Regions from separate parts of the Vagococcus sp. QWL-13 genome, predicted to be linked through region 3. Evidence: predicted binding sites of a transcription regulator. Region 3 holds the regulator's gene; each other region holds the start of a gene.
The links. The regulator NrdR, encoded in region 3, represses ribonucleotide reductase genes. The targets are predictions, from matches to a motif close to ACACNATATATNGTGT.
Positions count from the first base shown of each region.

Region 1: a site for NrdR is predicted at 6,486-6,501, ahead of nrdH (glutaredoxin-like protein NrdH). Genes of this name have one in related genera too.
Region 2: a site for NrdR is predicted at 4,670-4,685, ahead of nrdD (anaerobic ribonucleoside-triphosphate reductase). Genes of this name have one in related genera too.

Region 1 covers NZ_CM178746.1:2,427,285-2,435,502, reverse strand. The annotation lists gene AC4PHI_RS11520 (YjjG family noncanonical pyrimidine nucleotidase) at 1-364, shown strand, start outside; gene AC4PHI_RS11515 (uracil-DNA glycosylase) at 398-1,039, shown strand; gene AC4PHI_RS11510 (NUDIX hydrolase) at 1,107-1,667, shown strand; gene AC4PHI_RS11505 (hypothetical protein) at 1,881-2,156, opposite strand; gene nrdF (class 1b ribonucleoside-diphosphate reductase subunit beta) at 2,672-3,643, opposite strand; gene nrdE (class 1b ribonucleoside-diphosphate reductase subunit alpha) at 3,663-5,825, opposite strand; gene nrdI (class Ib ribonucleoside-diphosphate reductase assembly flavoprotein NrdI) at 5,803-6,183, opposite strand; gene nrdH (glutaredoxin-like protein NrdH) at 6,185-6,415, opposite strand; gene AC4PHI_RS11480 (L,D-transpeptidase family protein) at 6,768-8,150, opposite strand.
Region 2 covers NZ_CM178746.1:2,441,265-2,449,482, forward strand. The annotation lists gene AC4PHI_RS11555 (M42 family metallopeptidase) at 1-870, opposite strand, end outside; gene AC4PHI_RS11560 (hypothetical protein) at 1,022-1,687, shown strand; gene nrdG (anaerobic ribonucleoside-triphosphate reductase activating protein) at 1,736-2,338, opposite strand; gene nrdD (anaerobic ribonucleoside-triphosphate reductase) at 2,385-4,577, opposite strand; gene AC4PHI_RS11575 (ABC transporter permease) at 5,094-6,188, opposite strand; gene AC4PHI_RS11580 (ABC transporter ATP-binding protein) at 6,185-7,102, opposite strand; tRNA gene AC4PHI_RS11585 (tRNA-Thr) at 7,563-7,635, shown strand; gene rplT (50S ribosomal protein L20) at 7,925-8,218, opposite strand, start outside.
Region 3 covers NZ_CM178746.1:912,127-920,344, reverse strand. The annotation lists gene AC4PHI_RS04325 (2-isopropylmalate synthase) at 1-155, opposite strand, end outside; gene rpmF (50S ribosomal protein L32) at 707-889, opposite strand; gene AC4PHI_RS04315 (YceD family protein) at 949-1,518, opposite strand; gene AC4PHI_RS04310 (ABC-2 family transporter protein) at 1,602-1,784, opposite strand; gene dnaI (primosomal protein DnaI) at 2,036-2,968, opposite strand; gene AC4PHI_RS04300 (replication initiation and membrane attachment family protein) at 2,970-4,370, opposite strand; gene nrdR (transcriptional regulator NrdR) at 4,383-4,874, opposite strand; gene coaE (dephospho-CoA kinase) at 5,020-5,622, opposite strand; gene mutM (DNA-formamidopyrimidine glycosylase) at 5,639-6,472, opposite strand; gene polA (DNA polymerase I) at 6,548-8,218, opposite strand, start outside.

The DNA of each region.
Region 1 (8,218 bases), 1.3 Mb from region 3:
TTTAGACAGATTGAAAGAAAAAAAGATTCATCTTCATATGGTGACTAATGGCGTGGCGGTGACACAATACCGGAGAATCAAAAAAGCCAAGATAGGACATTATTTCAATCAGTTGTTTATTTCTGAAGAAGTGGGCTATCAAAAGCCGGCAAAAGAATTTTTTCAACATGTGTTTGACCGCATCGAAGAAAAAGATACGTCTAAAGTTCTGATGATGGGGGACTCACTGTCTGCTGATATCAAAGGAGGCAATCAGGCGGGGATCGACACATGCTGGTATACAGAAAAGCAGGCAGAGGGCAACCATGAGATTACGCCTACGTATCATATTACCCGTCTGGACGATGTGTTGACCATTGTGTGAACAAGGAGCCAATAAACTTTACAGGTGAGCAAGATGGAATACCCTAAAAAATTAGTAGATGAAGTTTTAGAAAGGTCCCAAGGCATGGCTCTGACGGGATTTTTATCTGGTCGCGGTTCGACTCATGCTAAAGTGATGCTGGTGGGCGAAGCACCCGGAAAAGTTGAGGTACAAACAAAAATTCCTTTTACCGGCCGTTCGGGGAAAAAATTGGATAGCTGGCTCCAATCAGCCGGATTGAAAAGAGATGATATTTATATCACCAGTGCTGTTAGAAGCCGTCCCTATAAAATCCTGATGTCAATGGATAAAAAGACGGGTACTTTAAAAGAAACCCGTCCTAATCGTGCTCCGACCCAACAAGAGGTATTGGCCCATGCACCGCTGCTGGATTATGAAATACAGTCTATCCGGCCTAAAATTCTTGTACCTATGGGCAACATCGGACTGAAGAGGCTTCTGGGAGGAAAGTACAAGATTACTGATGTCCGCGGAGAAATTATGGAAAGCAAAATTTTGCAGTTAAATCAGGAGAAAACAGGCTATGAATATAGTGAAGCAACATTTCTGATTTTCCCTTTGTTTCATCCTGCTGCTGTTTTTTATAATTCGACTTTAGAAAGTACGCTCGAACAGGACTGGCAAAAACTTGGCTGCCTAGTCAAAAAAATGTGAGAAAGGCTCATCATGTGATGACGGACTGGTTCACAATTAAACTAATTACGGAAAAGAGGTTGTTACTGTGAGCCTGAAAGAGCAGCTCAATAATTATGTCCCTTTCAATGAGCAGGAAGCGGGAGATAAACGTTTAATCATATCCTGCCTTGAACGATACCCTAATATTTTTTTAAGGGAAAATCTGCTGGCACATATGACCGCTTCTGCTTGGGTAGTCAATCAAAACAGAGACAAAGTTTTGATGGCCTACCATAATCTCTATGATTCATGGTCATGGCTGGGGGGACATGCAGACGGGGAAGAAAATCTGTTGAAAGTTGCCCTGCGGGAAGTCAGTGAAGAGAGCGGACTTCAACAAAATCAACCAGTATCTGAAGATATTTTTTCTCTTGAAGTATTGACAGTGGACGGCCATATGAAACATGGAAACTATGTGTCTTCCCACTTGCATTTGAATCTGACTTATTTGATAGAGGCAGATGAAAAGGCATCTTTGTTTGTTAAACCGGATGAAAATAGCGGAGTGAAATGGTTTGCTCTAGATGATGCGGTTGCTGCTTCAACGGAGTGGTGGTTTCGAGAAAATGTTTATAAAAAGCTGAATGAAAAGTTAAAAAAATCATAAAAAATTTAAATCTGTTTCAGTGCATTGGCATATTCTTCTTTAATAGCTTTGAGTAAAAAAATAGCCCCTTTGGTTGAATTCAAGTGAATGAACACAACCAAAGGTGCTGTTTATTTAATTTGTTTTGTTATATGATACCTTGTTGCATCAAAACTAATAGGATAATTTTCCCCTGTTTTCATTTTAATAGTACGATATAAATTATCTTAAAAATTACATCCCTGCAAATTCTGCCCCACGTATGACGGTGAATTTTTCAGCAGAAATACCGGTCTCTTCAACAATCATTTCCTCAAATTTTTCTTTCGGTAAAGCACACCAGATTCTGTAACCTGTGTCACCGTAGGGAACCCAGTCTCCTAAAACCTTTAATTTTTCATATTTTTTGATATCCGGACGCTGGACATCAAAAAACACCAAATAATCAACATCAAGTTTTTCATCTGCTTTAGGTGTCCTAAAAAAACCAAGAAAATCTTTTACCGCCATTTTTATTACCCTCCCTATTTTAATTCAACCCTGATTTACCAAATTATTCATGCCAGTTTCGGTTAACATTCCCTTTGCACCATCTTATTTCTTCTATGTATATCATCAATAGCAGCAGGTAAAATCAACGAGCTGATGAAATTCGCAACAGACTCTTTAATCTGGTGGACGAGACTGCAAACAATGGTTATTTACTTGCCTCTTACAGAGACTTATTGTCAAAGTATCGGAGAAATACTATACGAACATTATAGCATGCCAGCTGCCTTCTTGTATAATAACGATATATGTTAGTGAGAAGACTGACGCAAATGTTTTTTTATAAACAACTAGAAAAATTAATACTTATTTGCTGGTTTACGCTGAAATTTTAAAAGGGATTTATCTTAACTTCATAGATATCACAAAAAACAAAATTAGTGATTTTTTTGACTGGCGGGAAATAAAAAATCGGAGCAGAATCTTCTGCTCCGAAAAAAGGTTAACGTTTAGGATGTACTGCTTTTTTTGTTGGATTATTTAATACCAATCAAGTAATCATCATCGGACATAGCTTCAACGGTTCCCAGAAGGTAACCATTTCCCACTTGAGAGAAAAAGTCGTGGTTGCTTGTACCGGTAGAGATACCGTTCATCACAATCGGGTTCACGTCATTTGCAGTATCTGGAAACAGAGGGTCGAATCCTAAGTTCATCAGCGCTTTATTCGCATTATAGCGCAGGAAGACCTTCACTTCCTCCGTCCATCCCAGCTCATCGTACAATAACTCTGTGTAGTGTTCCTCATTCTCATAGAGGTCATACATCAAATTGTAAACCCAGTCTTCCATTGCTTGCTGTTCTTCCTCAGAAAGTTCATTATAGCCCAACTGGAATTTGTAACCGATGTAGGTGCCGTGGACAGACTCATCACGGATAATCAGCTTGATGATTTCTGCCACGTTTGCCAGTTTGTTATTTCCCAAATAATATAGCGGGGTGTAAAAACCGGAATAGAACAAAAATGTTTCCAATAAAACACTGGCTACTTTTTTCTCCAATGCTGTGCCGTTTAAGTAAATCTCATTGATGATTTTAGCTTTCTTTTGCAAAAATTCATTGGTGTTGGTCCATTCGAAAATATCATCAATCTCAGCTTTTGTGTTTAGCGTGCTGAAGATAGAAGAATAACTTTTCGCATGGACAGATTCCATAAATTGGATATTATTCAGTACTGCTTCTTCATGGGGGGTTCGGCAGTCGCGTCGGATTGCTTCTATCCCACTTTCAGATTGTACAGTGTCCAGCAAGGTCAATCCGCCAAAAACATAACCCACCGTTGTTTTTTCCAACTCGGAAAGTGTGCGCCAGTCATCTAAATCATTAGACAGGGGAATACGGGTATCCAGCCAAAATTGTTCTGTCAGCTTTTCCCAAGTGGATTTATCGATCATATCTTCAACAGCGTTCCAGTTTATCGCTTCATAATAGGTTTTATTCGTGCTCACTTTGTTTCAAGCTCCCTTCTTAAATAACACAGCTTTCACATTGATTGCTGCCGATTTCCTCTTCATCTTCTGTAAACGTCCGCACGTAATAAATAGATTTTATCCCTTGATTGAAGGCATAATGACGCAATATGGTCAAATCACGTGTGGTTTGTTTGCTGGTCTCTGTTTTCCACTCGTATAAACCTTCTGGAATCTCAGAGCGCATGAAGAGAGTTAAGCTCATGCCTTGATCCACATGCTTTTGTGCAGCTGCATAAACATCTATCACTTGACGCATATCCATGTCATACGCAGAGGTGTAGTAAGGCAGTGTTTCATTACTTAAATTCGGAGCTGGGTAATAGATTTTTCCGATTTTCTTTTCTTGACGTTCCTCAATCAGCCGAGTGATCGGATGGATACTTGCACTGGTGTCATTGATATAGGAAATCGAGCCATTTGGCGCAACCGCCAATCGGTTTTGATGGTATAGACCGTCTGCCTGGATGTTATCGCGCAAGGCGGACCAATCTTCCGCAGAGGGAATGAAAATGCCCTTAAAAATTTCTTTGATTTTCTCAGAATGAGGTGTTACTGGCTGGTCAATGTAACGGTCGAAATAAGTGCCGTCTGCATAAGCAGAATTTTCAAAATTACTGAAACTAACTCCCCGTTCTTTCGCAATCAGATTGCTTTCTACCAATGTCCAATAATTCAGCAAACTGAAATAGACGTCTGTAAATTCGATGGACTCCGCTGAACCGTAAGCCATTTGATGTTTAGCGAAAAATGTGTGCAGACCCATGGCACCCAAACCAATCGTATGGTTTAATGAGTTGCCGTTTTGGATAGAAGGCACCACATCAATCTCAGATGAGTCTGTGATATAGGTCAAAGCTCGCGTCATGGCACGGACAGATTCGCCGAAATCAGGACTGGTCATCAAGTTGGGAATATTCGTTGAACCTAAATTACAACTGATATCTGTGCCGAGGACTTCATACTCTTGTCGGTCGTTGATAACAGAAGGCGTTTGGACTTGAAGAATTTCCGAGCACAAATTACTCATGATAATCTTGCCGTCGATCGGGTTCTGCCGGTTAGCTTCATCAATGTTGATGATATATGGATAGCCTGATTCTTGCTGCAACTTGCTGATTTCATTTTCTAAATCACGGGCACGAATCTTAGTTTTGCGAATCTTTGGATTGGCTACTAGTTCGTCATACTTTTCGGTGATATCAAGATAGGAGAAGGGCATGCCGTATTCTCTTTCCACACTGTAAGGGCTGAACAGGTACATGTCCTCGTTGTTGCGTGCCAGTTCATAAAATTTGTCCGGAATCGTCAAACCTAAGGAAAGAGTCTTCACGCGGATTTTTTCATCGGCATTTTCTTTCTTGGTGGACAGGAACATTTCGATATCGGGATGGAATACGTCAAGATACACTACTCCTGCACCTTGGCGTTGTCCCAGCTGATTGCTGTAACTAAAGCTGTCTTCAAACAGTTTCATTACAGGAACGACACCGCTGGCTGCGCCTTCGTAGCCTTTGATTGGTGCACCGGCTTCACGCAAGTTGGATAAAGAAATTCCCACGCCTCCTCCGATTCGGGAAAGCTGCAAAGCACTATTGATGGAGCGTCCGATACTGTTCATATCATCAGTCACTTGCAAAAGGAAACAAGAAACTAATTCTCCCCGGCGTTTGCGGCCGGCATTTAGGAAAGAGGGAGTGGCAGGCTGATAACGTTGGTTAATCATTTCCTCCGCCAGTTTCATGGCTAATTTTTCATCTCCGTCAGCAAAGTATAAAGCATTGAATGCCACACGGTCTTCGAAACTTTCCAGATAAAGAGTTCCTTCATTGTTCTTTAATGCGTATTGGGAATAAAATTTATAAGCAGCCATGAAGGATTTGAAAGTAAATTTTTGGCCCTTCAAATATTCAAACAAAGATGAAATAAATGTCATGGAATATTTCTGGATAAAGGCTTCTTCAAGGTAATCCTGTTCAATCAGATAATTGATTTTTTCCTCCACTGTGGGGAACGTCATTGTGTTTGGTTCCACATTTTCCTTAAAAAAGGCATTTAAAGCTTCTTTGTCTTTATGCAGAGGGATTTGCCCGTCGACGGGACGATTAATCTCATTATTCAATTTAAAATAAGACACATCATTTAACTCTTTCAGACTCAATGTTATTCACTACTTTCCTAAAATTTTCCACATCTTCTTTCGTACCATTAAATTCGAATTCGAAAAGCAACGGAATATTGTAATCCCGGGCGATATGTTTAGCGGTAAAAATAAAAAGGTCAGCAAAATTGCGATTGCCTCCGCCAGCCACTCCCAAAAGATTTTCCCGATTGGTTTCGTACTCAATAAAATCGTTCACTACCTCTGTTACGTCAGCATCATAAGTAGGAACGACTAAAATGTAAGGTTCATTTAATTCATAAAAAGGGTTTCCTGAATTTATTTCGTAAGCAGGAAGTCCCAGCTTTTTAACAAAACGTCTGGTTTGTCCTGTTAAGGAAAAGTATACGATTTTCATATTAGACTGCCAGCGTACGCAATTTATCCGGACGGAAACCTACGATTGTGCCTAAGCTTTCAGTAGTTAAGACAGGGACCGTACGGTGACCTTGTTCCTTCAACCAGTCAATGTATTGCGGTTGGGCATCTATATTGATCTCATTATAGGAAAGATGTTTGTCATTCAAGAATCTTTTTGTCATCTTGCATTGGGGACAATTATTTTTTGTATAAAGAGTAATTTTGTTCATTGCTGCTTACCTCCAAAAACTTTTTGATAATTAATAGTATACTGTCTATAGAAAAAAAGTCAACTCAAACACACCATATATTGTGTTTAATTTATTTTAAAACACAAGTATTGGTGTTTTATTCACAATGTGGATAAAAGGTGTAGTCTATGAGGTTGAGTGTTTTCACAATGATATTTTCATGAAAACAAGTCAGTTATCAACAGATTTTTGGGGATAATAAGAGGGTGAAAATTAAAAATATGAGAGAAAATTTAGTTGGTAAAAGAAGGAGAATGATTTGCAAAAATAAAAAAAGCAGGTCTGTCACATCTTTTTGATGTGCGACCTGCTTTTGAAAAATAATCTTGTTTTAAAATACAATTACAGGAGTTCCAACGCCAACCATTGAATAAAATTGAGGCATCACTCCGGGCGGTGTATTGATACAACCGTGGGATCCGATCGATTGCCATAATTGTCCGCCGTAAGCCGGCTGCCACGGGGAATCGTGGATACCAACACCGGTCCAGTCAATCGGCATCCAGTAGCTGACAGGTTCAGCGTATTTGCTTCCGTCATCATTGGTGCCTCTCAACGTTTCGTTCTGAGATTTGTTCCAGACATAAAAGACACCTGTCGGAGTAGGGGTTGAAGGTTTTCCAGTGACAATGTCAGTTTCCAGTTTCAGAGCGCCTGCTTCATAATAGTACATGTGCTGATTTTGCAAATCTATTTCAACATAAGTATTGCCAATCAATGCCGATCCCGGTGAAGCACTTCCTTGATAGGCTGGAGAACGTTCTACGCCGTCTCCTGCCAGAAAATCTTCTTTTAAGGCTTCTGTCTCCTGATCGGTGGAAATCGTCCAGCTGTATGTACCGGCCGGGACAGAAACTTGTCCTCTGCGGGTACTATTGAAAGCAGAAGCATTAGTACTGGTGTTATATTGGTTGCCTAGTTCAGCCACAAAATTGCGCATATTCTCATCATTAAGTCCGATGTCTTGGGTTTCGCTGTCATAATTGATCCAAGAGGCGACTGTATTTATCGGCACTTCGATTCTTTGACCGTTGATGACATAGGCAACGCTTTGATGGGCTATTTTTTGCACAGCTTCTAAATTGCTTTTCAATTCAGCGTTATCGCTCTTGACTGTCGGCACTTTCGTATAATTTTCCAACTCAAGGGTTGGTTTCCCTTGACGAAGTATTTTTTCAAAGTCTGTGATTACTTTATTCACATCAAAAGCATTCCCTTGAACTTCAGGAACGATTTCGAAGCCGTTGTCAGTTTTCTCGATCGAAGCATTCTTGGTCGGTGTACGTTCATTATTGAAAGCTTCCAGTTCCTGTGTCAGACTATCAATAGTTACTTTCAAAGCCTCATCATCAATCGCAGTACTTTCCAAAGTGCTTTTTTTATTTGAAAAAGTTGCTAAAAACCAAGTCCCGCGGGATTGTTTTTTCAGTAGATTTTTTAGCTCTTTCAGATAATTGTACTGCACGCCTGCTTCTTTAGTTGAGATTTCCTTCCAGACGGCACCATTGTCTGTAATCACAACCTGATTTTGCTCTGCTTTTTCCACTAATTTAGCATTTGCTTGTTCAGCGGTCATATCACTGATATTTATGCCATTGGCAACTGTTTTTGGCAAGAAATGACTTTTGTAAAAAGAATATTGTTTAATATAAACAAATGCGAGTATCGCAATCAAAAGACCGGCGACAGCCAGCAAAATGGTTTTCTTATTCATTTTGTCCCCCGTTTAATAAAATTTAAGCATATTGTAACATAATTGAAATAAAAGTGAATCCTTTACGC
Region 2 (8,218 bases), 1.3 Mb from region 3:
CTGATAAGGAATTTCCATTTCTTCTGCGACATCTATAACGAAATCTCGCAATTTTTTGTGAGGAATCATCGAAGCGTCATAAATTAAAATTTGGGGACCTTTCCCCAGCTCAGACATTGACTCCTTCGCTGTCATCCCGGGAGTATCTCCTGCCGTACCGGTATCCAGAGCTATGGCAATATCCGGATTTGCCAAGTAGGTGCTAGTCCGTGAACCGCGCAAGCCAACTTCTTCTTGAACATTGCTTCCTGCGAATAAAATGTTCGAGTGTCCCTCTTTGGCTAAGTTTTCTAATACTTTTAAAGAAACCGCCGTACCGATGCGATTATCCCATGCTTTTGCCAACATAAATTTAGTACCGTTCATGCGGCGGTATTCTGTATAAGGTGTGACCATATCTCCAGGACGAATACCCCATTCTTTCACTTCTTCGACATCAGCTGCACCTATATCGATAAACATATCGCTGATTTCATACGGTTTTTTCCGAGCTTCTGCTGTCAAGACATGGGGCGGTTTACAACCAATAACACCGTGGAATATTTTTCCCGCACCGGTTTTAATTTCCACTTGTTGCGCCAGCATGACTTGACTCCACCATCCGCCTAGAGTTTGAAATTTCAAGAACCCTTTTTCAGTGATCTGTGTGACCATAAATCCTACTTCATCCATGTGCCCCATAATCATGACTTTCGGACCTTCTTTATCACCGGTGTGACGTGCCATGATTCCGCCTAAACCGTCAAACATCAGCTTATCTGCATAAGGTGCGGCATATTTTTTAAATACTTCCCGTACCTCTTCCTCATTGCCCGGGACTCCTCTGGCGGTAGTTAGTTCCTTTAACATCGTTTCTTCATTTGTTTCCATCGCTGTTACCCCCTAATCATTTCTTACAATCACCAGTATAACACTGATTGGATGATAGAGAGATTATCTTTGCTTTAAAATTTTTTAATGTCGGACAGCTCATAAAATGTTACAATAACATACAAAGTATTCTGAAAGAAGAGGGAACGAAATGTCTAAATTCAAATCTTTCAAAGCACGATTGATTTTAAGCGGCTTTGCTATCCTTCTGATAATTTTGGCTGTGATATTAAAAGGAGTGATGGTCTCCGCTCCTGCCCAACCGGTCATCGAGCCTGCCAATCCAAAAATAGCCGAGGATAATCCAGTTCTTGAAAAAACCGCACCTTCTGCCAAAGTTGCAGAAATCGACAGTCAGTCTGTCATTTTATCAGCTAACAAAGAAACACTTGAAGAATATAACGGCGAGAGCACAAAAAACTTTTCAGTAGATGAGTCTTTTTCTTCCAACGGACTGAATATCTCTATTAAAAATATAACATTAGCAACACTTTCCAAGCAAAACATGGAAGAGATGGGATTGTTTGGCGATGGGTTGCTTGATGTGACGTTCAAAGTTAAAAATGAAAGTCAAACTGATATTCAGATTTATCCCTCGCTTTTAAAATTTTCCATTGATGACGAAAGCTATCCGGTGAATGCCAATCCGGCTATCAGGGACGGTAATATCGCTGCCGGAGAAACAGCTGAAGGCAGTGTGGTCGCACAAATCTATTCTCTTTCATCTCCTGATGAGGTGAAGGAATTCAGTTTTAACTGGAAAACGACCAAAAATAAAATCAGCCATTCTTCTGAAGTTGTTATTATTTTGGAATAATTAAAAACACTTGAAATCTACAGATTTTCTGTGATTTCAAGTGTTTTTTTAAATCAATGCTGATTTTTTTATTTGTTCATAGGTATCTTCTGCATCCACACACTTTTCCCAAAGGACCACTTGTCGCTCTTCCAGTGACTTTTTCACATCAATAATCCGTTGGTTACTGCTGCCGCGGAATTGCAGCTTTAAATCTTTTTTGGCCAGCTCAAAACGGCCGTCCACTAATATATCTACTTCATGAAGCAACGACAACTTATCCTCAGTCTCCAGTAAAAGTTCTTCAAATGTGTAACCTGTCCACGCCCAAATATCTTTGCTGTCGCCGAATGTGTCGCGCATACGCCGCACTAATGACAAACAGACTTTCGTGTTTAAAAACGGTTCCCCTCCAAGCAATGTCATACCTTGAACATAATTTTGCGACAAATCTGCAATGATTTGATCTTCAACTTCTTTGGTATATAACTGACCATAACGAAAACTTTGAATGGCCTTATTATAACAACCTTCGCAGGCGAACAAACAGCCGCTCACATAAAGGCTGCATCGCACGCCTTCCCCGTCAACAAAATTAAAAGCTTTGTAATCGGCATAGTAATCTTGGCTGTAGTCCGCGGAATCCCATTCTTTTGGCTGCGGATTTCTCATCGACTCACCTCCGCCAACTTGTTTAAATCTTTATACAATAATTATCTTATTTCATATGTTTGACACGGGAAGAAATTTCTTTGTGTCTTCCATGAACCATTGGTCTGGCTTGTGGATTGCCTAAATAACCGCAAGTTCTTTTCACCACATCACAGGTTTTTGGATTTGTGTTGCCGCAATTTGGACACTCAAATCCTCTTTCTGTCGGAGTGAAGTCACCTTCATAATCACACTCATAACAGTGATCGATCGGTGTGTTGGTCCCCAGATAACCGACCTTGTCGTAAGCATAATCCCATACTGCCTCTAAAGCTCTTGGGTTTTGTTGCAGCATAGGGTATTCACAGTAATGGATGAAGCCCCCTGAACAATACTCCGGGTAATCTTTCTCAAAATCAATTTTTTCAAATGGCGTTGGATTTTTACGCACATCATAATGGAAACTATTCGTATAATAATCCTTGTCCGTGATGTTTTCTATGACACCAAATTTTTCAGTATCCAACCGACAGAAACGGTCTGTCAAACTTTCGCTTGGCGTACAGTAAACACTGAAATGGTAACCATACTCATTGCCCCAATCGTCAGCATGACGCTTCAAATAGCGCATGATGTCCAATGTGAACTCTTTAGCTTCAGAATCATTTTCCCAATTCCCGCCATAAAAACTTGCTGCCACTTCATACAAGCCGATATAGCCCATAGAAATCGTCGCACGTTTATTTTTAAATAACTCATTCACATCATCATTTTTCCCTAAACGTTTGCCGAAAGCTCCGTACATATATAGGATTGGTGCATTTTCCGGCTGAGCCTGACGGCATCTCTCAATACGATACAATAAAGCATCGCGCAAAATTTCAAGTCTTTCATCTAGCACAGACCAGAATTTTTTCTTGTCGCCCGCAGCTTCCAAGGCGATTCTAGGCAAGTTCAAAGTAACTACCCCAAGATTCATCCGACCTGAAGTCACATCTTGTCCGCTGTCATCTTTCCAGCCTTGCAAGAAAGAGCGGCAGCCCATCGGTACTTTAAAACTTCCGGTCAATTCAACGATTTTATCGTAGTTTAAAACATCCGGATACATCCGTTTCGTAGCACATTCCAAAGCTAGTTCTTTAATGTCGTAGTTAGGATCGCCGGGGTTCAAATTCAAACCATCCTTGATCGTGAAGATTAATTTAGGGAAAATCGCTGTGCGTTTTTCTTTACCCAACCCTTGAATACGAATCTTGAAAATCGATTTTTGAATTTCCCGAGCGAACCAATCAGTTCCTAAACCAAACCCTAGAGAAGTAAATGGCGTTTGACCATTCGATGTAAACAATGTATTGATTTCGTATTCTAAACTCTGCATGGAGTCATAAATATCTTTAGCTGTTTTAGCTTTAGCGTATTCGTCGTGTTTACTTTCATCTTCGATCCACTGCTTGGCATCATTCATATGTTTGTCGTAATTCTTTTTAGCAAATGGCGCCAGCAGTTCATCAATTCTGTCAGCTGAACAGCCGCCATATTGGCTTGATGCTACGTTAGCAATGATTTGAGAAATTTGAGCTGCTGCCGTCTGGATGGATTTTGACGGTTCAACATCTGCATTCCCAATTTTAAATCCGCTATTCAGCATGCCTTCAAAATCGATCAGGCAGCAATTCGTCATCGGTGTATACGGATGATAATCTAAATCATGGTAATGAATGTCGCCTTTTTGGTGGGCATTTGCCACGTGAGATGGCAGCATTTGCAAACCGATAGACTTGCCGACAATTCCTGCAGTCAAATCTCTTTGCGTGTTAAACACGTTGCTGTCTTTATTGGCATTTTCATTCACCAGTGTGTGATCTTTATTAATCAACTTGCCAATGGTAAAATTGATATCCGTTGCTTTTCGTCTGGAAAAGTCACGAGCCGTACGATAATTGATGTACTCTTCTGCTAAATCGTACTCTCTTTGATCCAGCAACGTTTGCTCCACAATATTTTGAATTTCATAAATTTTAATATCCACTTGGAAACGAGAAGCGATTTCCTGATCCACCAGCATGACGATTTCGCGGATTCTTTCCTCCACAAAAGGACGCAGCTCTCCATGGATTTTTTTATCAGCTTTAAGCAAAGCCTCATAAATTTTTTCATCATCAAAATCAACTGAACGACCGTCTCGTTTCACTACTTTAATTTTATGAAGCATGTTGTGCATCTTTAGAAGTTCATTATCTTTATGTACAATATTTAGCATCTCTACCACCCTTTCACTCATAATATTCTATCGTACACGCAAAGAAAATGCAACTATATATTGCGTTAAAATACACTTATTTTAAATAAGAAACACAATATATAGGGGGTATCGCGAATTAGCTTTGAACGGTGGAAAGCCTATCTTACAGGTTATATTCAACGCTAAAAAAAACAAAAAACAAAGTAAATAATGGCATAATAAAACATTTTCTGCTCCAATATTTTATCTAGCTGATAACTTTCTGTCATTCAATCCTTTTTATTGCGAGCTGGTTTTCTCCGGCAAACTGCTATACGAATGCTGATGCCCATAAATAAACTCATAGTTTTCACCACAGATTTTCTGCTTTCAGAATATTTTATTGACGATATTGACAAAAACGCTCCTAAGATATCAGATGTTGTTCCGATATTTTAGGAGCAGTCTATTAATAAAAATTTCCGTAATTTTTTAGCATAAACTGAGCTGGTCGTGACGTTTCAATCATCATTTTTATCGACAGGTGATAAGAGACTAGGTCAAAGCGACATCACGTTTATTAAATAGAAAAAGTGTTGCAGCTTGAATCAAGATAATGTAAACCATAATCCCGATTACCGTTGCCGGAATACTTAAATTCCCACCGGCATAGTAACTGGCATCAATCACCTGATTGTTCAATCCCAGCAGATTAAAAATAATCCATTTCAGCCAGTCGTACTTCTCGATCATCGCCGGCAAGACTTGACCGAGGATACTTCCTGAGAATAAAATCCCCATCCCCACGCCCACAGCCAGAGCTTGAGAGCGAATCACTGCTGAGAAGAAAAAAGCTATCGTGATGTATAAAAGCATCAAAAGAAAATTACTGGCAAACAATTGTCCCGCTACAGTCAAGGCTGTTTTTGCCCCTGTCGTGACAGACAAAGGGACATTCAGTGATTGGCTCGGCAAAATAAAGGAACATAGGAACGCTGAAACTGCCATAACAATAGAAGAAAGGATGCTGTAAATAATCGTCACGAAATACTTTGACCAGAGGATTTGCATCCTTGTATAAGGGCGTATCAGCAGTAATTTTATCGTCCCTCCAGTAAATTCTGCAGCGATAATCATACTAGCAACGATAACAGAAAAAAGTGTCGGCAAGACATAAATTTGACCGAAAAGACTGAAGAAAATTGCGCTGGTTTCTCCTTCATACGGATTGGGAGGATCTATGCTGCGATCGTAGTAAACTTGATAATAATCCAATTTCTTTTGCGTTGCTTTTAACAATTCTTTTTCATTTACTTTAGGATTATCCTGATAATTTTTCAATCTTCTGCTCAGTAAATCAACTGTTTCAGCTAAAGTCAATGACACTTCCACTACTTCACCATCGCCGATATCCTCTGCTCGCCAATACTCTTCATCAGTCATCAAAGTACCATCAGGTTTCTTATATGCAGTCATTCCACCTTTGAATTCGACGACGTCAGCCTGTTTGTAATAATTCTTCAAGGACTCATTGCTTTTCGCAAACATGAAGGCCATCGCAAACATACATAGAACTAAAACAATTTGCATGCCCCAGCTTGACTTACGGCTGAACAACTTGATCAATTCATTTTTTATCAATCCCATCATCGTCTCTTCCCTCCATTCGTCAGCTCAAGGAAACGTTCTTCAAGGGAAGCAGTCTTGGCAAAGACAGCATAAATTCCCACATGATGGACGACCAGCGCTTCTATTACTTGCGGTACCTGCTGTTCTGCAACAACCACTTCTATGCCATTTTTGTCCAAACTTTTTGATTCTAGTGAGAAAGACTGGAAAACTGCAGCAGCAGCGGCTTCATCTGATACTTTAAAGACATATTTCGAATGAGCTTCTTCTTCCACTTCACTTATCTTCTCAATGTGAGTCAATTCCCCTTTATCAATAATGGCAAAACGATCGGTAATCTGTTGCACTTCACTTAACAAGTGACTGGAAATCAATACCGAAGTGCCTTGGGCGGAAAGTTCCCGGATAATCTCGCGAAACTCTGCCATCCCTTGTGGATCCAAGCCATTGGTAGGCTCATCTAAAATCATTATCGATGGTTGATGAAGCAGCGCTTGAGCCAACCCTAGACGCTGTCTCATACCCAATGAATAAATTTTGACTTTCTGATGAATCGCCTCGGATAGTTTCACACGGGTGACGATTTCTTTGATCCAGTCATCAGAAATATCTCTGCGGCTCATCCGGGCAAATTGCTGTAAATTTTCCCAGCCTGACAAGTGCATGTAAAATTCCGGATTTTCGATGATGGCTCCGATCTCGCTGATAGTCCCTTTAAAATCTTCGCTGACATCTTTTCCATTGATCAGTACTTTTCCAGAACTTCTGCTGATCAAGCTTACAATAGCACGGATGATCGTTGTTTTCCCTGCACCGTTAGGGCCCAAGAGACCAAAGACCTCCCCTTGAAACACTTCAAAATTAATACTGCGAAGGATTTTTTTCTTCCCTACCTGTTTAGATAAATTTTTAACTTGTAAAACGGTCTTCGCCATTTAACCCCTCCTCGAAATATGATTCGTCCTTCTCATGTCAGCAAAAAGTGATATTGAGCTGTCGGTATATTCCTTAGTATACGTTAAAAAAATCTTAGAGGTATCCACCTTAAGTCCTAATCTGTTTGTCCTAAGCAGAAAAAACTACCTTTAGCAGACGTTTTTTTTAATTTTTCTTGTATGATTTTTGGCGATGTGTCAGCTAAGCAACGCACTATATGAACACCGGAACATTTTTTTCTTTAGATTGTCACGATTTTATAGTTGTTGGTTCATACTTTTTTCACATTCAAAAGTTATGATAGGGTCATACCAATCAAACAACCCTAACATTTTTTCATTATTTACTCCTCCAAAGTAAATAAATCTCCTTTTCCTCCGACAAACATCGGAGGATTTTTTTGCAAAAAATTTCTCCTTTTCAGCCAAAAAGTGTTATAATCATAGACAGATTTATTTTGCCGACTTAGCTCAGATGGTAGAGCATCTGATTCGTAATCAGGGGGTCACAGGTTCGATTCCTGTAGCCGGCACTGGACAACAAATCCGACATTTTCCCAGCAGGAGCCAGCCTGTGTCGAAAATGTCGGATTTGCTTTATTTTTCCCGCTTTGGACGATAATGGGAACTACCATAAAGTCCTATCTCCTTAGAAGACTTTGATATTTTAAAAAAATACGCTATATTGCAGAGCTTTTTAAGATTACAGGTAAAAAATAAAAAAAGAAAACTCACAACTAGCAATCACAAACACAGCCAATAGCAAAAAAAAGCTCCTCCCGGTAATGGGAGGAGCCTTCATCATTGTAGATATATCAACGTTTATTCAGCAATTGCTGCTTTAGCTTGGTCAACAAGTGTAGTAAATGCAGTTGCATCATTTACCGCTAGGTCAGCCAACATTTTGCGGTTGATGTCGATACCCGCAACTTTCAATCCATGCATTAATTTAGAGTAGCTCATACCGTTCATACGAGCAGCTGCATTGATACGTGCAATCCATAATTTACGGAAATCACGTTTTTTCTGGCGACGATCTCTATACGCATAGCTGTATGATTTCATCACTTGTTCTTTTGCTGTTTTATATAATGTATGTTTAGAGCCGTAGTAGCC
Region 3 (8,218 bases):
CCTTGAGAGGAAATCGGAAAACCGGCTTCGATGGCATCGATACCATAAGTCTCTAATTGTTTGGCAATTCTTACTTTTTCGCTTGTGTTGAAGTTTACCCCAGGGGTTTGTTCTCCGTCACGCAATGACGTATCAAAAAACTGGATTTTTTTCATGATGACACCCTCCTAAATTGTTTACTTTTCCTTTGTTCTTTTCGTGTAGCAATAATCAAATGAAGACTTGCAGCATTTTTTTCAAACAAAACCCGAGCAATTTTTTAATTAAATCATTAAAAAAAGCATCTCACAATGTGAGATGCCAGCCCCACATCGTTGAATGCAGAAATAGGGCCACAGGTATTTTTTCCCGTCAGCCCTTACGATAATAATAAAAAGAAAACTTTTCTGTTTGTCCTTTTAATCATCTTTCTGTACTCCTTCTTCTTTGCAGGTTATTTGGTCTGCTGTTACTGAAATCATAAAATTTAAAATTTTCTGAAAATTCAGAATTCAAGTTAATTAAAATAATATTAGTTTATCATGAGAAAGTCAAGCATTTTTTCAATAAACCTGCAAAAACTTACATTTTCCAAAAATAATCTCATGTTTTTTATTCGTAAATGGGTTACTAAGTGGCTGAAAAAGAATCTCTCATCAAATAAACATAAAAAACCCGTTAGACTCCATGGTTGTCTAACGGGTTTTCAACATTTTCAAAAAATGTCTTATTCTTCTGTTGCGTTTGTTACATCTTTTCCATCATAATGACCACACTCTGGACATACATGGTGGCTGCGTTTCATTTCACCACAGTTTGAGCAGACGCTCATACCAGGTACAGATAATTTATAATGAGTACGACGTTTTGCTTTTTTTGCTTTTGAAGTTCTTCTTGCAGGTACTGCCATTGAACTACACCTCCTTCAACTCTTCCTACTGCAGTAAATGCAGTATATCTACTCCAATCTTACGATTCATCATCACTAGCTTCGTTATCATCTAACAAAGCCGACAATGTCGCAAAACGAGGATCCAAAATTTCTTCTTGAGCTTGTTCCTGTTGTCGATAGTACTCTTCTTCTGACATGATTTTCCAAAATTCACCTTCAGGCATTTTGTCAGATCTTTTTTCTTCTTCTGTCAATACCTGCATTGGAATATTCAGCAACACATAATCTTCGATTGCTTCACGTAAATCCAGCGTATTGGTTTCCAGTACTATGACATCTTCGTAGCCTTCAATTGTTTTTACCAGCTCATATTGCTCAGGTTTCATATACACTTCGTCGATCAAAAATGTCATTGGATAGTTTACAGGTGTCAGCGAACGGCTGGAAGGAATCTCCAACTCTAACTCTACTTTCAGCTGTGCTTCGTAAGATGTTTCATCAACATTTAAAAAGCCGGACACTTTTGCTTCACCGGCGCTTAAAATGGTGTCATCCCGAGCCATCAATGATTTTTCTATATCGATTTTCGTGTCGATTTTTAATGGATTGCCTTGATACTTCCGCAACTCCAGCAGCGACCATTTCATCCTTATCACCTCTTGCGCAACAAAAATAATTATACTAGGTTCGATTTTCTTTGTCAATCAAATTTTCTTGACAGCTTGTTTCTCTATGATCCGGCAGACTGATAATGTCTCAGGCCAAAACGCCAGAAACCATAGGCAGCCAAACTGAATACGCCGACCCCTAAAGGCGCAAAGAGATACCAATCATTGGCGGACTTGTCAATAAGATAGAGAAATGGATAATACTGAATCAAAGCGTACGGTATAACGTATGTGACGAACTTCAATACTTTTTGTCCATTCTTTAGCTTTTTTCAAGAGACTAGAAATTGAAAATGCCTTTGCAAATATTTTCTCGATTTCATAAATTTTTTAGTGCTTTCTTAATCGTCAAAGTTGAAGTTGGCGAAAATCAAGCACGGTATTTTAATCAGACCTTGGATTTGAAAAATTTCCAAACATCTCCAACACAAAACAAGCCCCTTGGAATTCTCTTCCAAGGGAGCTTTATTACAATCTAAAATATTCAAGTTTTCATTTATTCTTGATGTCGCCGGTTAACACCGACCATTTTGATTTCTTTTGACAAATAACGAATCCGTTCCATAATTCGTTTAGCCTTCAACGGTTCATCGTCTCCGCGCTGAGACTGACGTAAGTGTTCATGTTCCAACTGGTACATATCAAAATTGGAACTGAAAAAAGTCGGAAGTTGTTCCTGCATGCGATATTGCAGAATCACGCCTAAAATATCATCACGAACCCAAGGTGTCATGGAATCTGCACCGATATCATCAATCATCAACACAGGAGATTTTTTCACCTCATCCATTTTTTCACCTGTAGTGTTGTCTCCAATAGATTGTTTCATCTCTACCGCAAATGTAGGAAAATGGACAAGTGTGGTTCTGAAACCGTGTTGCGCCAACTCATTAGCAATCGCACCCAGCAGATAAGTCTTTCCTACACCGAAAGACCCTTGTAAGTACAGCCCTTCCTGAAATATTTTAGGATTAGTTTTATAAGCAGAAATGAAGTTGTAAGCTTCTTCAACGGCTTCCATTCTCTCTGCCGTCAAATGAAATTCGCTAAGCTTGGCTTCCCGTACATCTTTGGGGATATCTACTGCTTTCACGCGTTGGCGGATTGCTGCTTCCTTCTGTTTTTCCAACAGCTCTTTGGTAGGCACATACGTCACGTCAATCGACCGGTAATTCAAAAATAATTTCGGTTCATAGCCCGGAGCAAGCATGGAGGGATCGCCCATTTCAAATTTTTCACGCTCTTGAACAAATTCGTAAAGCTTGGCGTAGCTTTTTTCAATCACTTCTTCTGTCACAATGTCCTTATGCTCCTCAATAAATTCCTTTACCTGAGGATGACTTACAACTTCTGAAACAAGCCGCTGAAACCGGTCGTTCCATTTATTTTTGCGGATAATTTTTCCCATTTCTTCTCCAACATGCTCCATGTTATTCACCTTCTTCTGTCCCATTAAATGTATTCAACCTAGCTTTAAATGCTTTGATTTCTTCTTCTGACAAAGGGGTCTCTTTCACGTCCTGATCCGCCCATTCAGGCAGAGTCTCTGTCCGGACATTCTTCTGATAATAGTTCCGCTTGGCAGTCTGAGGTCTCTTTTTTTGAGACGGGCCGTTTGTTTTATTGACGATACTTTTGACTTTTTCGATTGCAGCTTCCGGCGAAAGGACACCTGATTGCGCCCAATCGTTGGCAATCGTGTTGGCCAACTTTGCAACGAAAGTCGGCTCATTTTTCACCACCAAAATATAGTGAATCAAAATATTGATGACTCCGTCGGGCAAACCGGATTGTCTGACCAGATTCTCGACCGCCCATCTTTCTTCGTTGGAAACAAACCCTTTTTTCTGTTCTTTGATGTCTTGAATGAAATTCAGCGGGGCGCTTTCCTCACTTGTCAAAATCACACCGATTTCCCCGTCAGAAAATCCCTGCTGTTTCAAACTGCTGCTTCTCTTTCCCATCTCGGTAACAACATTTCCTGATTGAAGAGCAGGACTCCCCAACTGTTCTTTAGTATGATGTTTTTTTACGAAAGAGTGTTTTAATTTACTCAGCTCAAGTTCACTTTTAGTGTAGTCCACAAAAGGCAGCAGATTTTCTTTCATCTCTAACTCATTGATGCCGTAGAGCTGATGTAAAAGCAAAATCAACTCTTTCACTTCACCTGATAAATAGCCGGGTTTGAGATGGAGCTCTTTTGTCACCGATAAAAAGTATTCCCAGTCAAATGTCTTTGAAGTAAGCTGGATTTCAGGCTGATACACAGTCGCCGTTTTGTTTTTTGCATCGGATAGTTCTTTCGGGGCAGACAACAGACGTTCCCCATTGAACTGATAAGTTTCAACAAACTTGCGGGTAGTTTCATGATAATCAGCAGGAACTTTCTCTTGAAAAGCAAATTCCTCCACCAACCCTTTAAAACGGCGTTCTCCTACTTTGTCCAAAAGCAGCAGCGTCAACACATCATCCTGAAAAAAAGTCCGATATGACAGCGGAGCTTCAAGACGGTAGATAAATTTTTTATTATGGTGTTCTTCTTTTTCAAAGACCCGCAACAATCCCAATCCTTCTAAGCGGTTGCGTCCTTGATAAAAAGTCGGGATATCAATATCCATTTCATTCAGAAGATCTGCATGAAACATTTCTCTGCTTTCCTTATCGTTAGATTGAATCATTGTCAAAAACAAATGATACAGACTGAAAGCTACCACGCCGATTAAAGGCTGATAGAGAAAGCTTAACGTTTTTTTATCCACATCTGATACCACTTGTCCTTGCTGCACAAAAAAAGTATCTTTTGGCTTCACATTTTTCCATGCCTGATTCAACAATGTCAACTCCTAATCATTTTCCTCATCTTTTGGATTATTGGAGGTTTGGCCTTTATTTACCATCTCCTGCATCTCTTCGATAAAGACTCCTACATCTTTAAATTGGCGGTAAACACTGGCGAATCTGATATAGGCGATTTCATCCAAGTCGACCAGATATTCCATCACATACTCGCCGATCAAAGTGGTCGGCACCTCATTTTCACCGAGAGCCCGCACTCTGTTTTCCACTTGATCCACAACATTTTCCATTTGTTCTAAAGAAACTGGACGTTTTTCCGCTGCACGAATCAATCCCCGCAGAATTTTTTCCCGGTTGAATTCCTCCCGCTTGCCGTCTTTTTTAATAACTAATAAAGGTGTCGCTTCAATTCTCTCAAAAGTTGTGAAACGAAAGCCGCAAGCTTCACACTCTCTCCGTCTGCGGATCGCACGTCCTTCATCAGCTGGACGACTGTCCACCACTCTGGAGCCATTATTTTGACATTTTGGACATTGCATTTTTTTCACCCCTTATAGATTTTACGTTTTCGTAGTCTATTCAAACTAGCCATTCTGTACTAGTCCTTCTGTCTTTTATTGTACCATGAAAAACAATGATTGGTACAGTCTGACTATTTAACTGTTCGGAGTTTCTAATCCCTGCTTAGAGTGCCGGAAAATGTGTTTGCAGCCAACTTTCCAGCTGTTGATAGGTGTGTGCCACACTGAAAGAATTATCAATGACGATGTCTGCCAGCTGTTTTTTTTCTTCAATAGGCATTTGACTTTTTATCCTCTGTCCGGCGGCTTCTTCGCTCAATCCGTCCCGCTCCATCAGTCGTGTCAATTGGATTTTTTCAGGAACATAAATTACCATGACAGCATCCATCAGCTGATGATAATTTTCTTCATACATCAAAGGGACATCCACCACAATCAGTGCCGGATTTTTTTTCTTGACATCTTTGATTGCTCCGCTGATAGCATGGAGCAGTGCTTCTTTTAAAAGATAGTTTAATCGTTCTAATTTTTCTTTGTCATTGAAAACGATGGCTCCTAATTTTTTCCGATTGAGTTCACCCGCATCAGTTAAAATATCTTTGCCAAACTCTGCGGCAATCTCATTTAGGCAGTCCGTCTCAGGTTCCACTACTTGGCGGGCGATTAAATCCGCATCAATCAGCGGGATATTTCTGTCACTGAAAAATTTCCCCGCTGTTGATTTGCCTGTGGCGATGCCTCCGGTAATCCCTAATACAAATGTCATCTGGATTCCCTCTTTCTCACTTAACGTTCTTTTTCTGGCACTTGGGACAAAAATGGGTGCCTCTTTGTGCCACTTTGATTTTGCTGATAGGTGTGCTGCATCTTGGACAAGGATTGCCGGTCAACCCGTAAACATTCAAAGCCACTTGAAATTTTCCGGCTTCCCCCAAGGCATTTTTATAGGTTCTTACCGTCGTTCCGCCAGCTTCTACTGCACGTGCCAAGACATCTATAATGCTCTCGTACAGAGCCAAGACTTCTTTTTTAGTCAAAGTATCCGCCGGCTGTTCCGGATGGATTCTCGCCTGAAACAAAGCTTCATCAACATAAATATTCCCCAGCCCTGTGACAAGGCTTTGATCCAGCAGTAAAGGTTTGACGGCTCTATGGGAGGCCTTCAATTGTTTGGCGAATATTTCCAAATGAAATTCGGACCGGATAGGCTCTGGCCCTAATTTTTTAATCCCGGGATACTCTCCTGCCTGATGTTTCGGCATCAATGTCATCCGACCGAATTTTCTCACATCTAAATAACGCAATTCTGTACCGTCAGCAAATTTAAAAATCACATGGGTGTGCTTTAAGAGTTCATCCTCTTGCTGATGATATTCATATTTGCCTTCCATTCTTAAGTGGGAAACTAAATCGTAATGAGTTAATTTAAAAATCAAAAATTTTCCTCTTCGTTCAAATCCTTCAATAGATTCCCCGATTAATTGTGTTTTAAAAAAGTCTACTTCTGGTCTCTCAATGATTCTGGGCCAAAAAACAGCGACTTCTTTGATTCTTTTTCCAGTTACTAGCTGGCTCAACCCAATCTTAACGGCTTCAACTTCTGGTAATTCCGGCATACTCTCCGCTCCTAAATCTATTTGTTAACGAAGGACTGTTTCTTTAATAGAAAACAGTCCTTGCTCAACATTATTTTATTTGGCATCATACCAGGTATCTCCCCAACTGCTGTCCGCTTTTAAAGGCAGACTAAAAGTGGCGATACCTTCCATCACTTCTGTAACGATTTTATCCAACTGCTCGATTTCTTCGGCCGGGGCTTCGAATACCAGTTCATCATGAACTTGAAGCAGCATGGTGGCTTCCATATTTTCTTTTGCCAGCCGTTCATCCAACTCAATCATTGCCAGCTTCAAAATATCCGCAGCACTTCCCTGAATCGGAGTGTTGATGGCAGTTCTTTCTGCGAATGATCTGAGATTAAAATTACGGGAATTGATATCCGGCAAATAGCGGCGGCGATGCCACAGTGTTTCCACATAGCCTTTATCTTTTGCCTCCCGGACAATGTCCTGCATATATTTTTTTACCCCGGGATATTTTTCAAAATAAGTATCAATAAATTCCTTCGCTTCTTTTCGGGTGATTCCCAGATTTTGAGACAAACCATAATCACTGATGCCGTAGACGACACCAAAGTTCACCGCTTTCGCCTGACGTCTGATATTCGGTGTGACCTCTTCAGATGTGGGGATGTTGAATACACGCATGGCGGTACTTGTATGGATGTCTTGTCCTTCGATAAACGCCTGACGCAAATGTTCGTCCTGACTGATTTCCGCTAACACACGTAATTCGATTTGAGAATAGTCCGAAGCAAATATTTTCCAGCCAGATTTTCTCGGCACGAATGCCTGACGAATTTTCCGTCCTTCTTCCAGACGGATAGGAATATTTTGAAGATTAGGATCAACCGAACTTAATCGTCCTGTTTGAGTCAACGTTTGCACATATCTCGTATGAATCTTGCCGTCTTCGGGATGGATAACCTTCAACAATCCCTCCACATAGGTCGACTGGATTTTCGCTACTTGACGATAATGTAAAATCTCAGGGATGATAGGCGATTTATCTTTCAACTGCTCAAGAACATCCACCGCTGTGGAATAACCTGTCTTCGTCTTCTTGACAGGCGGCAAGCCCATCTTTTCAAATAGGATGACTCCCAACTGTTTCGGTGAATTAAGATTGAAAGTCTCTCCCGCCAGTTCATAGACTCGTTCTTCAATTTCTTTTAAGATAACTGAAAATTCTTGCTGCATATTAGTCAAACGGCTGGCATCCACTTTAATCCCTGCTATTTCCATTTTTGCTAAAACTTGGGATAAAGGCAATTCCATCTCATAAAACAAATCATGTTGTTCTTTATCGCTTAATTGCTCATCAAGTGTGGGAGAAAGATAGTTCAGAGCCTTTATTTTACGTGCCAAATGTTCCAGCAGCACCGGGTCTTCTGGCACCCCCCGTTTAGCACCTTTGCCGTAAATTTTTTCATCTGTTTCTATCTCGCGGTAATCATAATTATAGGCAACTTCTGCCAAGTCTTCACTTTTATCATTTGTATCCAATAAATACGCAGCCAGTAAAGCATCAAACGTGACCCCTGATAGTTTGATGCCATAGCGGTTTAAAGCAACTGCTGTGCGTTTTACGTCGTAGGTTTTTTTGGACAGTTGACTATTTTCAAGCCATTGCTTGAATAAAGGCTGCCGCAAAATTTCCTCCCCCTTGGATACATACAGATTCTTCTGATTGCCCCAAGCAACTCCAACAATATCGGCAAGATGATAATTTTCGTCCAACAT